One region of the Fodinicurvata sp. EGI_FJ10296 genome, then DNA from elsewhere that is predicted to be linked to it. Evidence: predicted binding sites of a transcription regulator. Region 1 holds the regulator's gene; the other holds the start of a gene.
What was found. The regulator HrcA, encoded in region 1, represses chaperone genes, less so after heat shock. The targets are predictions, from matches to a motif close to GTTAGCACTCNCCNNNGGNGAGTGCTAAC.
Positions count from the first base shown of each region.

Region 1 (7,476 bases):
ACGATCAGTACGATGATGATCGTCCAGGCGCCCCGGCTCAGGTGGCGGATGCTCGGCCAAAAGTCACGCCACATTCATTGATCCTCAGGCTGATGTGTCGACCCGCTGGGGCGGTTCACCGCTGGCAGCCACGGCAACCATCGCCGCCCGCAAAAGCCGCCCGTGGATGACGTAGCCGGGCGCCAATACCTGCACGACGGTGCCGCCGGGTTTGCCTGTCGCAGGAACTTCCATCATCGCCTGGTGGAAATTCGGGTCGAACTTCTCGTCCTGCGGATCGATCCGGGTGATGCCATGACGGTCAAAGGTGTCGATCAGGCCCTTTTCCGTCGCGGCAACGCCATCGACGATCTTTCGCAGATCCTCGCTGGCTTCGATCGTCTCTGCCGGCACCGCATCGAGGGCACGGCGCAGATTGTCGGCCACATCCAGCAGATCGCGCGCCAGCTTGGTCACGGCATATTTGGCCGTGTCTTCCTTTTCGCGTTCCGTCCGACGACGGATATTCTCGGTCTCGGCCATGGCGCGCAGAGCCTGATCGCGCAGCTTTTCGTTCTCGGCCGTCAGGCGGGCGATTTCGGCAGCGGCGTGATCGCTCTCGCCGTTGGCGTCTCCGGCATCGGATGCCGATTCGCTACCGGCCTGAGCACCGCCACCTGTCCGATCTGTCCGGTCTTCCGATTCCGGGTTTGCCGTGCCGGGCGCCGCGTCTTCGGCGGCCGGGTCAGTCCGCTTCGATTGTCCTGTACTCATCCTGTATGCTGCTCTTTTCTGTCCCAGAGTAGTCGGCCGATCAGCTTCGCGGTGTAATCGACCATCGGAATGATGCGCGCATAGTTCAGCCGGGTTGGACCGATCACGCCAATGGCGCCCACGATATGCTCCTGGCTGTTCTTATAAGGGGCGATCACCATGGAACACCCCGTATTGCGGAAGAGATTGTTCTCCGCACCGATGAATATCTGAACCCCATCGGCGGTGCCGGTCGCTTCCAGCAGCCGCGCCATGGCGTCCTTTGTTTCGAGCACCTCGAACAGGGTCTTGACCCGCTCCAGGTCGTCCAGTGCCGTAACGTCGGACAGCAGTCGGGATTGCCCCTTGACGATCAGGGTCCCGCCCGATCCGCCGTCGGTATAGGTGGCCAACCCGGCGTCGACCAGCTTTGCGGTCAGGCTGTCGAGTTGATCGCGCTGGCGCTGTGCTTCGTCGGCCACCTCCTTGCGGATCTCCGAGACCGTACGGCCGATGATCCGGCTGTTCAGATAGTTGGAGGCCTCGACCAGCGCCGATGGCGGCATGCCTGCCGGAATCTCCAATACCCTGTTTTCGACCAGACCGTCCTGATTGACGAGTACGACCAGTGCCCGTCCGGGCGACAGATGGACGAATTCGATATGTTTCAGCGGCCGGTCGCTCTTTGGTGCGACGACCAGACCGGCAGAATTCGTAAGTCCGCTCAGCGCTGTCGTCGCATCGCTGAGAACATCGCTCATCGACCGTTCGGCCGTAGCGCATTGAGCTTCCAGATTGCGCCGTTCCTCCTCGCCGACATCGCCGATCTCGAGCAGGCCATGGACAAACAGACGCAAGCCCAGATCCGTCGGTAACCGTCCTGCCGACGTATGCGGGGAGGCGATCAGTCCGAGATCCTCAAGATCCGCCATCACATTGCGAATCGTCGCGGGCGACAGATTGAGGCCCAGTCGACGCGAGATCGACCGCGAACCAATGGGTTCGCCCGTCTCGACATAGGCGTCGACGATATGTCGGAATATCTCGCGCGATCTCTCGTTGAGGTCGGCGAACATATCCTTGTGTGGCGGTAGCAGATCTTGAACCTGTGTCATGGCATTACGCCCGCTATGTAGGGACACCGCGTCACTGCGTCAACGTCGGTCAGCATCAAGAGAATGCCTGAAAAGCGGTAAGGTCAAGGCGCCTGAACGGTGCATCTGACGGTGCGTCTGGACGGGAGGGCCCTGAAGCGATAGCTTGCGGCCACCCAATCACAAGACGCGCGTGGCCTCCATGTCCATAGTATCCCGCCCTTCGGGGCGTGCTTCCGACCAGCTTCGGCCCATTACGCTGGAAACGAATTTCAGCAAACATGCCGAAGGGTCGTGCCTGGTTCGTTTCGGCGATACCCATGTCCTGTGCACGGCGTCGGTGGAAGCCCGCGTGCCATCCTTCCTCAAGAACACCGGCAAGGGTTGGGTGACGGCGGAATATGGCATGCTGCCCCGGTCGACCGACACGCGCACCGATCGCGAGGCCGCGCGCGGCCGCCAGACGGGGCGGACACAGGAAATCCAACGGCTAATTGGCCGGAGCCTGCGCGCCGTCACCGATCTGAAGGCGCTGGGCGAATATCAGGTCAAGCTTGACTGCGATGTCATCCAGGCCGACGGCGGCACCCGAACGGCGTCAGTGACCGGCGGCTATGTGGCTCTGGCACTGGCATTCCGACACATGGTGCGAATCGGTGCCATCACCCGCGTGCCACTGACGGGCCGGGTCGCTGCGGTATCCTGTGGGCTGTGGCAGGGTTCCGCGCTGCTCGATCTCGACTATGCCGAGGATAGCACCGCCGAGGCCGATGCCAATTTTGTCATGACGGATGCCATGGGGATCGTCGAGGTCCAGGGAACGGCCGAAGCCGATCCGTTCAGCGAATCGGACTTTCTGGCATTGCTGTCACTCGCCAAGAAGGGCATTGCCGAACTGGGCGTCCTTCAGGAGGCGGCGATCGAATCCGCGGCCCCCTGAGGCGGTTCTGAACGCGGCCTTGCCGATCTTCAGCTTTCGTCCCGCAGCACCGCGATGAGGCTGGACGTGTCGTATCGGTTGCCGCCCTTTGCCTGAACATGGGCATAGAACTGGTCGACCAGGGCGGTGACCGGCACGCGCGCCCCGTTGCTGCGTGCTTCTTCCAGGACGATTGACAGATCCTTGCGCATCCAGTCGACGGCAAAGCCGAAATCGAACTCGTTTTTCAGCATGGTTGGGCCGCGATTGTCCATCTGCCAGGATTGGGCGGCGCCCTTGGAAATGACGTCCAGCACCTTTTCGCCGTCCAGCCCGGCTTTCTGGGCGAAGTTCAGGCCTTCAGAAAGCGCCTGGACGAGACCCGCGATGCAGATCTGGTTGACCATCTTGGTCAACTGGCCAGCGCCGCTTTCACCCATCAGCTTGCATGACTTGGCAAAGCAATCGATCGCCGGCTTCACCCGGTCGAACGTCGCCTGATTGCCGCCGCACATGACCGTAAGGGCACCGTTTTCCGCGCCGGCCTGGCCACCTGATACCGGGGCATCGATGAAGCCGATGCCGGCATTGTCGCAGCGCTCGGCCAGTTCCCGCGCGAGATCGGCAGACGCAGTCGTGTGATCGACCAGAATCGTGCCGGAGGCCATTCCGGCCAGAGCGCCATCGTCGCCATAGACGACGGACCGGACATCGTCGTCATTGCCGACGCACATGAAAACGACTTCACATCCCTTGGCCGCGGAAGCCGGCGTCGCCGCGGCGGTAAGACCGTGTTCCCTGGCCAGGGCCTCGGCCTTGGACGCTGTCCGGTTATAGATGGTGACGTCGTGTCCGCCTTTGGCAAGATGGCGCGCCATCGGCGCCCCCATCACTCCCATACCCAAAAAGGCTGTCTTCATCGGATTTTCCTCGTCGTTCTGCATGCTTGGCCGTACTGGCGGGCCTACCGTCAGCGAGATATCACGGAACTGTAATCCCCTGGCGGTGGCGATCTTCGCGGCAGAACATAACATACGAAGGACCGTCGACAGAAAGGCACCGCATTTCGCATGCGAATACCTGCTTTGGAGCAATCGGCCGACCTCCGGCCTTTCGCGGTGCTGGTATCCGCGCTAAGGGAAGCAAGCGGCACCGTCGACATCGACGATTGCCGAAGAACTGGAGGTAAGACCAATGGCCCGACATTTTTCCGGCGATACGCTCGTCATCGCGAGCCACAATCCGGGCAAGGTTCGGGAGATCGCCGATCTGCTGAAGGATCGGGTAGCCCGCTTTCCCGGCGCGGCCGATCTCGACCTGCCGGAGCCTGAAGAAACGGGAGCGACGTTCGTCGAGAACGCGGTCCTCAAGGCCCGATCCGCGGCCGACGGCTCCGGTCTGCCGGCGCTGGCCGACGACAGTGGCCTTTCGGTCGCCGCGCTCGGGGGTGCCCCGGGGTTGTATTCGGCCCGCTGGGCGGTTCGGCCCGATGGAACGCGCGACTTCGCCTTTGCCATGGAACGCGTCAGGCAGGAACTGGTGGCGGCCGAGAGCGAACGGGGTCTGGATCGGGGCCGGGACCGGCGGGCATCGTTCCTTTGCGCTCTGGCGCTGGCCTGGCCCGATGGCGACGCAGAGGCGGTGGTTGGAACGGTCGATGGAACACTCGTGTTCCCGCCGCGCGGACTGGCCGGATTCGGCTATGATCCGATTTTCCTGCCTGACGGCCATAGCTTGACCTTTGGCGAAATGGAACCCGACGCCAAGCATGCCATCAGCCACCGTGCCGACGCGTTCGCCAAAATGCGCGAGCTGTGTTTCGGAGGGCGTTGACATGCAGACGGGTGATGGCGGTATCGACAGTGCCGACGGGAGCAGTTTCGTCGGTGAGACCGACGGGATCAGTCTTGTCGGTGAAACCGACGGGGGCGGTTTCGGGATCTATGTCCACTGGCCGTTCTGTGCCGCCAAGTGCCCGTACTGCGACTTCAACAGCCATGTGCGCGATGATATCGACCACGCGGCCTGGTCCGCGGCCCTGGTCCGCGAGCTTGACCATTTCGCGCGCGAAACCGGCGGTCGGCGCGTGAATTCGGTCTTCTTCGGCGGCGGCACCCCGTCATTGATGGCGCCGGCCAGTATCGCGGCCGTCCTCGAAGCCGTTGATCGGTCATGGAAATTGGCGCCGGATATCGAAATCACTCTCGAAGCCAACCCGACATCGGTCGAGGCCGCGCGCTTTGCGGGTTTCAAGGCTGCCGGCATCAACCGTGTATCGCTGGGTGTACAGTCATTGATCGACGCGGATCTGGCGGCGCTGGGCAGACAGCATTCCTCTGCCGAGGCCCTTGCCGCCGTTGACGTGGCCTCGCGGCATTTCGATCGATTCAGTTTCGATATGATTTATGGGCGTCCGGGGCAGACGGTGGAAGCGTGGGCTGATGAATTGTCCGGCGCCATCAGCCGCATGGGCGATCATGCGTCTGCCTATCAGTTGACCATCGAGCCGAGCACGGTTTTCGCTGGCCGCTATCGCCGCGGCGAGCTGGTAATGCCCGACGATGAAATTCAGGCCGGTCTGTTCGAGACCACGCGCGCGCTTCTGACCGCGTCCGGCCGGCCAGCCTATGAGGTATCGAACCATGCCCGCCCGGGCCAGGAATGCCGACATAATCTGGTGTACTGGCGCTATGGCGACTATGTCGGTGTCGGCCCCGGTGCCCACGGACGGTTGACGCTGCCGGACGGACGCTATGGAACGCGCACCCATCGGGCGCCGGAAGTCTGGCTGGAACGGGTACAGACCGGCGGCCATGGCGAACAGCCGCGCGAATCGATCGCGCCGGAAGATCAGGTGGCCGAAGCGCTGATGATGGGCCTCAGACTGGCCGAGGGTGTCCCTCTGGCCAGGCTGGAACGCTGTGCTGGCACCCCCGCCACGCAGATTCTGGATATGGCGGCCGTGGCGGCGCTGACGGATGGCGGATATCTGGCACCCTCGCGCGATCGGCTGATCGCCACGGATGCCGGCCAGGCCGTTCTTGATTCCGTCCTCGGACGTCTCCTGGCTTAAGCCGTGGGGCCTGACCGGGCTCGTCCGCGCGAGAGCCGCCGGGCCGCGGCTCTCGCCAAAATTGACAGTCGGTTAGAACATCTCGCTCAGGAACGTCGTCGGCGCATCCTGCCGCAGGCGCGGGCCGTTCGGCGTAACCTCCAGAACGGCGAGGCCGCGATCGATGAGGCCATTGTTCTGGAACCGGAATATTCCGTCCAGGCCTGCGAAGCCGCCGGGATCGGTCAGCGATTGCCGTCCGAACGGGTTGCCCTGCGGCTGGCGGGCCAGGATGGCTGCCATGGCCACAGAATCATACGCCAGCGTTGCCAGCCTCTCCGGCGCGCTGCCGAAAGTCTGCTGATAGCGATTCTCGAAATCGCGCCGCAGATTCGGATTGGGCGCGGCAAACCAGCCGCCGTGGACAGCCTCGATCCTGCCGATGGCACTGTCGTCCCAAAGCCCGGTGCCAAGCATCTGCGTCGGACCGGCGGCTTCGAGGATAAGGGACGCGATCGATTCCAGGGCCTGACCTGCGGCGGGGATCATGATGGCGTCGGGGTCCGCGTTGACGACTTCGGCGACCCGGTCGGCCACGTCGCTGCCGTCGCTGCCATAATAGGCCGTCGTTGCCAGTGTGCCACCGCGCCGGTTGGCGGCGTCGTTCAAGGACTGGGCGATCAACCGGCCATAGCGGCTGCCGGGCGCGATGACCGCGAACCGGCTCAGCCCGTTCTCGACGCTGTGGGCGACCACGCGGTCGACCTGCAATTCCGGCAGCAGGCCCATGACGAAGACATTGCTGTCGGCGCGTTCGGCGTCGGTCGTATAAGCGACGACATTGATGCCGGCTGATCGCGCGACCGGACCGACTTCGGCGACTTCTTCGCCCGTCAGGGGCCCGAGGATCAGGTCAACGCCCTGATTGACGACATCCTGTGCTGCACGCGCGGCGCCGGCGGCCGATCCGCCGGTATCGACGGGAACCAGTTCAAATCGGTCGTCGGCGGCATCGAACATGGCCATCTGTGCGGCATTCAGCATCGATTGCCCCAGCTCTTCGGCGCGGCCGGAGAGCGGAAGCAGCAGGCCGACGAGGATCTTCTCGTCGTCAATGACACGGCCGAACCTGTCGGTTCGCTCGCGCGGCTGCTCGACCGGCTGATCGCTCATTGGCGGGCCGCTCTGAATCGTCGGACCGCACGCCGCAACCACGACCGTGACCACCGCCAGACCAAGGGTCTGCAGAGAGCGCATAAGGGAGTTCGACCAGCGCCATGGCGTCGGCCGTATCGAATCGAGGCTTTTCAGACCGATCGTCGATGTCACAGACCCGTTCCTCCTGTTATCGTAACCGTTGCCGATGGGGATGATCCCGATCGGCGGCCGCATACTTTGTTCCGCAACGTGGTTGCCCCATGCCCGATACCAGCGAGCCTTCCCAATCTGACGATGCCGCCCGGGAGTTGCCGGAATCGGCGCCGGAGAAGATCCCCGAAACAACCGGGGACGGACTGGCGTCTATCGTGCCGCAATTGAAGGTAAAGCCCCTCGATGCCGGGCTTTACCTCACGGCGATGCCGATCGGCAATGCCGAAGACATAACGTTGCGGGCGCTTCGCGTACTGTCCACTGCCGCCGTCATTGTCTGCGAGGATACCAGACACAGTGGCCATTTG
Region 1 covers NZ_JBFCVL010000001.1:550,414-557,889, forward strand. Annotated here, with positions in the region: gene ABZ728_RS02495 (hypothetical protein) at 1-74, opposite strand, end outside; gene grpE (nucleotide exchange factor GrpE) at 85-753, opposite strand; gene hrcA (heat-inducible transcriptional repressor HrcA) at 750-1,808, opposite strand; gene rph (ribonuclease PH) at 2,029-2,766, shown strand; gene ABZ728_RS02515 (NAD(P)-dependent oxidoreductase) at 2,796-3,665, opposite strand; gene rdgB (RdgB/HAM1 family non-canonical purine NTP pyrophosphatase) at 3,940-4,578, shown strand; gene hemW (radical SAM family heme chaperone HemW) at 4,580-5,818, shown strand; gene ABZ728_RS02530 (penicillin-binding protein activator) at 5,891-7,126, opposite strand; gene rsmI (16S rRNA (cytidine(1402)-2'-O)-methyltransferase) at 7,216-7,476, shown strand, end outside.

Region 2 (7,476 bases), on a different contig from region 1:
CGCGGGACAAGGGCACAGGCCTTGGCCTTGCGATTGTGAAGAAAATAATGGAAGACCATGGTGGCCGGCTTGTTCTCGAAGACAATTCGGAGGAAAAGGGCGCTATCGTGCGAATGGTCTTCCCCAAGATCGAGACCCCGGCACCGGCACGTGAAATTGACCCGCAGGGCCCGGAAGGTGAGAATGACGGTCCGACCAGAACCGGCCCGGATTCCGATGATGACTGACCACACGCAGAATTGCGCCGGCCTTGGCGCCTCGGGCGAGATCGGCACGAATAATGACCCCTTCAGGGGCGAACAACGGATGTCTCATGGCGCATGATATTCTGGTCGTCGACGACGAAGCGGATATCCGCATGCTCATCTCGGGCATTCTCGAGGATGAAGGATATGCCGCGCGGGAAGCCGGAACGTCGGAACAGGCACTCAATCAACTTGCCGCCCGTCAGCCGACCCTCGTGATCCTCGACGTCTGGCTTCAGGGCAGCGAGATGGACGGTCTGGGAATTCTGGATCGTGTCCGTTCCGACTATCCGCAGGTCCCGGTCGTCATGATCAGCGGCCACGGCAATATCGAGATGGCCGTCGACGCAATCAAGCGCGGCGCTTACGATTTCATCGAGAAGCCGTTCAAGACCGATCGCCTGTTGCTGATGGTCGATCGGGCCATCGAAGCGGCCCGCCTCCGCCGCGAGAACGCGGAGCTGCGGCTTCGCTCCGGCAAGGACGGAGAGCTGGTCGGTGAGTCGGCGGCCATGATGCAGCTGAAGCAACAGATCAACCGCGTTGCACCGACCGGAAGCCGCGTTCTCATCACAGGGCCGGCCGGAACGGGCAAAGAGGTCGTAGCCAGAATGCTGCACGGACTTTCCAAGCGCCGGGATGGTCCGTTCGTCGTTCTGAACTGCGCCGCGCTCCATCCGGACCGCCTCGAAGAAGAACTCTTCGGCAGCGAACACGATGACCGCAGACGCGCCGGGACTCTGGAATCCGCTCACGGCGGCACGCTCCTGCTGGATGAGGTGGCGGATATGCCGCTGGTGACGCAGGGCAAGATCGTCAGAATGCTGCAGGAGCGGAGTTTCACGCGGGTAGGCGGCATTCAGACTGTCGAGGTCGATGTCCGTGTAATCGCGTCCTCGAACAGGGACCTTGTCGAAGCGATCAAGGACGGCACATTCCGCGAGGATCTGTACTATCGGCTAAACGTCGTGCCCATTCATGTCCCGCCGCTTGTCGACCGCAAGGAAGACATCCCGTCGCTTGCCCGGCATTTCATGGCGCGCAACGCCGAGATGCAGGGACTGCCGCCACGCGACATCGGCGAAGACGCAATGGCCGCGCTCAGGTCCTACGACTGGCCCGGCAATGTCCGCCAGTTGCGCAATGTCATGGATTGGCTGCTGATCATGGCGGGGCCGGAGGGGTCCGGGGCGATCAGGGCCGACATGCTGCCGCCGGAAATCGGCGCAATCGCACCCGACGTCCTGAAATGGGAGAAGGGAGGCGAAATCATGGGGTTGGCGCTGCGCGAAGCCCGGGAAGTGTTCGAGCGCGAATACCTTCTGGCCCAGATAACGCGCTTCAATGGCAATGTCAGCCGGACGGCTGAATTCGTCGGAATGGAGCGTTCCGCCCTGCATCGCAAACTGAAAAGTCTTGGCGTCAACCCGGCAACGGTGTCGACCGCGGCGCCCGGCACCATTCCGCCGGCTCTGTCGGATCAGTCCGACGAACGGGTCTGACAGCGCTCGTGACCGATGTGCCGACCAGAAACACACCCAAAGGTATTGACCCATGAAGGTCGTCATCTGCGGCGCCGGGCAGGTCGGCGCCAATATCGCCCGGTATCTTGCCACCGAGAACAACGACGTCACGGTCATCGACCGTGAGTCGCGGCTGACCAAGAAAATCTCGGACACGCTGGACGTACAGGCACTCGTTGGTCATGCCTCAAGCCCCACCATTCTGGAACAGGCAGGTGCGGCCGACGCGGATCTGCTCGTCGCGGTAACACAGAGCGACGAGGTCAATATGGTCGCCTGTCAGGTGGCGCATTCGCTGTTCAGCGTGCCAACCAAGATCGCGCGGATTCGCAATCAGTCTTATCTGCGGCCGATCTGGGCCGATCTTTTCAGCCGCGAGAATATTCCGATCGATCATGTGATCTCGCCGGAGATCGAGGTCGCCCGCGCGATCGCGAGACGCCTTCAGGTACCCGGAGCCTTCGAGATGATCCCCCTGGCCGACGGTATGGTACGGGTTCTCGGCGTCCTTTGTGCCGACGATTGTCCCATCATCAACACGCCGCTTCGCCAGTTGACCAGCCTGTTTCCGGATCTGAACATAGAGGTCGTGGCGATCGTTCGTGGGAATCGCCCCATCATACCCGATGCCAATGACCAGATGTTTCCGGGTGATGAAGTCTATTTCGTCGCCGACTCCCGTCATGTTGGCAGAGCGATGGCCGCTTTCGGGCACGAGGAGTCGGAAGCCCGGCGGATCGTGATCATCGGGGGCGGCAATGTCGGCTTGTTCCTGGCGCAAGAGATCGAGGCGAATTACCCCGGGGTCACGGCGCGTATCGTCGAGGAGAACGAGGATCGTGCGGCCTACATTGCCCAAACGCTGTCCCGAACGCTCGTCCTGACCGGCGACGGTCTCGACACGGAACTGCTTGAGGAAGCGAATATCGGTGTCACCGAGACCGTGGTGGCGGTTACCAACGACGACGAAGTCAATATTCTCGCCTCACTGCTTGCAAAGAAGCACGGTAGCCAGCGCGCGGTCACACTCGTGAACAATACCGACGTTTACGGGTCGCTGATCACCGGACTGGGGGTGGACGCCGTTGTCAGTCCCCGGGCGATAACGGCATCGGGCATTCTGCAGCACGTAAGGCGGGGCCGGATCAAAGCTGTTCACTCGCTGCGCGACGGTTTCGCCGAGATCATAGAGGCTGAAGCCCTGGACACATCCAGCCTGGTGAACATGCCGATCAAGGACATCAGGCTGCCGGTGGGCGTTATCATCGGCGCTGTGGTTCGCGGCGACGACGTGATCATCGCCAGGCCGAAGACCGTCATCAGGCCCCATGACCGCGTGATCCTGCTTTCCGCCAGCGCCTCGGTGAAAAAAATCGAGAAGATGTTCGCTGTACGACTGGAATTCTTCTGATAACTCCGGCTACACAGTGCGCTCAAGACTGCGCCTTTCGACACGGCTTGCGCCGTGAACCGTCCCGCCAAAGGGGAGCTTCGACGAAGATGCCACGTTTCGCTTACGTCAATGGCCGCTATGTTCCGCACGGCGACGCCGCCGTCCACATCGAGGACCGGGGTTTTCAGTTCGCCGACGGCGTCTACGAGGTGGTGAGCATTCATCGGGGCCGTCTTGTCGACGAAGCAGGACACCTGGATCGGCTGGAGCGGTCGTTGAATGAACTGCGCCTCCAGGCGCCGATGACACGCCGGGCGCTCGCGCTGGTCATGCGTGAACTGATCCGCCGCAATCGTCTGCACAACGGGCTGATATATCTGCAGATTACCCGCGGAGTCGCACCAAGGGACTTCAAATTCCCCAAGGGGGTCGCCCCGACGCTCGTCATGACGACGAAACGCAACGCGCGGGCGCCTGCCGCCACTCTGCGCGACGACGAAGGCGTCAGCGTCGTCTCGATTCCCGACATTCGCTGGAAACGCCGCGACATCAAGACGGTCGCGTTGCTGCCTCAGGCACTGGGCAAGCAACAGGCCGCCGACGCCGGGGCCTTCGAGGCCTGGCAGGTCGATGACGACGGGAATGTCACCGAAGGGTGTTCTTCCAACGCCTGGATCGTCACCAAGGACGGTGTTCTGGTGACCAGACCGGCCACCAATGACATCCTCAACGGCATCACTCGGCGTTCGGTCCTGGCGATCGCGGCCCGAGAGGGATACGAATTCCAGGAGCGCCCCTTTTCCGTGGCCGAGGCTCAGGAAGCACGGGAGGCATTCCTTACCAGTGCAACGACCTATGTCACCCCGATCACGCGCATTGACGGGCAACCCGTTGCCAACGGCCATCCAGGTTCGCTGTCGTCCGCCCTGCGCGGACACTATGTCGCATTCGCGGAATCCGACCGCGCGGAGCTTTATATTGCCGGGTAGGGCAAATTGAAGCGGACCGACGCCGGATAGGCCCAGAGCCTGACGCTGTCCTTCTTCGGCGGCTGACGTTAACGCCGGGGCTTTAGCCCCTTGGCGTCGGGTTCGCCCGTCACCATATCGCTTTGGAAATGGGTCGTTTCACCTGAATCGGTTCGCCAGACCGGCTAACAACCTCCGGGTGACAGATCGGCAGTCATCCACTACAAACCATCGGGGTCAACTGATGTCTGAAAAAAATCAGAACGTACAAGACGTATTTCTTAACTATTGTCGAAAGCAAAAGACACCGGTGACCATTTTTCTTGTAAATGGGGTTAAATTGCAAGGAATTATAACCTGGTTCGATAATTTTTCGGTCCTGCTCAGGCGCGATGCCCACTCACAGCTTGTATACAAGCACGCCATCTCGACTGTAATGCCGGCACACCCCATTCAACTGTTCGAAACCGCCAAGGAAGAGGAAGAGGCCTGAACCGCATCATGACGCCCTCCGATAGCCATCCTTCCAACGATGGGCCGCACCCCGATGCGGCCCATGATGACGATGAACGACTGCCTGCCATCCCCGGCACGGCTTTCGTTCTCCACCCGGAGGTTCGGGGAGAGGCAAAGGGCAGCGCTCGGGGGCTTCGCACCCCCGAAGCTCACCTTGAGGAAGCTGTCGGGCTTGCCGCGGCGATCGATCTGACTGTCGTGGTTGCACGAAGTGTGCGCGTCAACAAGGCTGTCCCGGGCACCTTGCTTGGTGGCGGTGCTGTGGCGGAACTCACCGGGGAAATCCACGAAAAGCGGCCCGAAATCGTTGTGATCGATCACGATCTTTCACCGATCCAGCAACGCAACCTGGAACGGGCCTGGGACGTAAAGGTCATCGATCGAACTGGTCTGATACTCGAAATCTTCGGCGAACGCGCCCGGACGAAGGAGGGTATGCTTCAGGTCGATCTGGCGCACTTGTCGTATCAGCGTTCCCGCCTCGTCCGATCCTGGACCCACCTTGAACGGCAGCGCGGCGGTGCCGGATTCATGGGCGGACCCGGAGAACGGCAGATAGAACTCGATCGTCGGCAGATTGATGACCGGATCGTCCGACTGAAACGGGATCTTGAGGACGTACGACGCACGCGTGGCCTCCATCGGAAATCGCGAGAGCGCGTTCCCTATCCGGTCGTTGCCTTTGTCGGTTACACGAATGCCGGAAAATCCACGCTCTTCAACAGGCTGACTCAATCGGATGTGTTCGCCAAGGACCTGCTGTTTGCGACCCTGGATCCGACCATGCGGCAGATTGAACTCGGCGGCGGTCACAAGGCCATCGTATCGGATACGGTCGGCTTCGTTTCGGACCTGCCAACGCAACTGATCGCCGCGTTCCGGGCCACACTCGAAGAAGTGGACGCCGCAGATATCATCGTACATGTACGCGACGCCGCACATCCTGACGCCGAAGCCCAGCGTCAGGATGTGAATGCCGTCCTGGGATCGATGGGCATCGATACTGAATCCGACCCACGGCTCATCGAAGTGCTGAACAAAGCCGATCTTCTGGAACCCGAAGCCGACGGTTCGCCGAATGCGGTGCTTCGCGCAGGTTCGGGTGCCAATTCGCGCCGAACCCAGCCCCTGGCCATGTCCGCCCTGACCGGCGAGGGCGTCGACACATTGCTTGCCGCTATCAGGGAGCGGCTGGATCAGGCACGCACGTCGTTGACGCTCACCGTTGCCTCTAGCGAAGGGCAGGTTATCGCCTGGCTCTATCAGAACGGAGACGTCGTCGAGCGCCACGACGACGGGGAGCGGATATCGCTGACGGTTCGTCTGTCGCTGCAGGATCGGGCGCGCTTCGAAAAATCTTTTGGCGATCAGGTCGAAATTCCGGGTTGAACTGGTTCGACCGTTTGATTATGTCCGTGGCACTCACAGAGCGTGAGTGCTAACAGGCAACCGCAATGTGCCCACAATCCAACCAAAGGAGCGACACCGCATGGCTTTCAGGCCTCTCCACGATCGCGTAATGGTCAAGCCGACCGAACAGGACGAAGTTACCAAGGGCGGCATCATCATTCCCGATACCGCCAAGGAAAAGCCCATGCAGGGTGAAGTGGTCGCCGTCGGCCCCGGCGCTCGCGACGACAACGGCAAGGTCAATCCGCTCGACGTCAAAGCCGGCGACCGGGTCATGTACGGCAAATGGTCCGGCACCGAAGTCAAGATGGACGGCGCTGACTACCTGATTATGCGCGAATCCGATCTGATGGGCATTCTGGAATAAATTGTCGCCGACCCATCATTCTTCCAAGATTCTGCGGCACAAGACTGAGAAGAGAGAACGGCTATGAGCGCAAAAGACATTAAATTCGGCATCGATGCCCGCGACCGCATGCAGCGCGGTGTGGATATTCTGGCGAACTCCGTCAAGGTTACCCTCGGCCCCAAGGGCCGCAATGTCGTGATCGACAAGAGCTTCGGCGCGCCGAGGACGACCAAGGACGGTGTTACCGTCGCCAAGGAAATCGAACTGACCGACAAATTCGAGAACATGGGCGCGCAGATGCTGCGCGAAGTGGCCTCGAAGACCAACGATCTCGCCGGTGACGGCACGAGTACGGCGACCGTTCTGGCGCAGGCCATCGTGCGCGAAGGCGTGCGGGCCGTTGCTGCCGGCATGAACCCGATGGATCTCAAGCGCGGCATCGATGCGGCCGTCGAATCCGTCGTCGCCGACATCAAGTCGCGCTCGCGGAAGGTCGAGACGAACAGCGAGATCTCCCAGGTCGGTACCATCTCTGCCAATGGCGAGAAGGAAGTCGGCGAGATGATCGCCCAGGCCATGGAACGCGTCGGAAACGAAGGCGTGATCACGGTCGAGGAAGCCAAGGGTCTCCACACGGAGCTCGAAGTCGTCGAAGGCATGCAGTTCGACCGCGGCTATCTCAGCCCGTACTTCGTCACGAACTCCGAGAAGATGCAGGCGGAGCTGGACAACCCGTACATTCTTTTCCACGAAAAGAAGCTGTCCAACCTTCAGGCCCTTCTGCCGGTTCTTGAATCGGTCGTTCAGTCGAGCCGTCCGCTGCTGATCATCGCTGAAGACGTCGAAGGCGAAGCCCTGGCGACGCTGGTCGTCAACAAGCTGCGCGGCGGTCTCAAGATCGCAGCCGTCAAGGCCCCGGGCTTCGGTGATCGTCGCAAGGCGATGATGGAAGACATGGCGATCCTGACCGGTGGCCAGGTCGTGTCGGAAGACGTCGGCATCAAGCTGGAAAACGTCAATCTCGACATGCTCGGCTCCGCCAAGAAGGTGACGATCACCAAGGACGACACCA
Region 2 covers NZ_JBFCVL010000005.1:79,164-86,639, forward strand. Annotated here, with positions in the region: gene ABZ728_RS11720 (PAS domain-containing sensor histidine kinase) at 1-227, shown strand, start outside; gene ABZ728_RS11725 (sigma-54 dependent transcriptional regulator) at 314-1,747, shown strand; gene trkA (Trk system potassium transporter TrkA) at 1,800-3,179, shown strand; gene ABZ728_RS11735 (D-amino-acid transaminase) at 3,269-4,150, shown strand; gene hfq (RNA chaperone Hfq) at 4,371-4,622, shown strand; gene hflX (GTPase HflX) at 4,631-6,034, shown strand; gene groES (co-chaperone GroES) at 6,135-6,422, shown strand; gene groL (chaperonin GroEL) at 6,486-7,476, shown strand, end outside.
Region 2: a site for HrcA is predicted at 6,060-6,088, ahead of groES (co-chaperone GroES). Genes of this name have one in related genera too.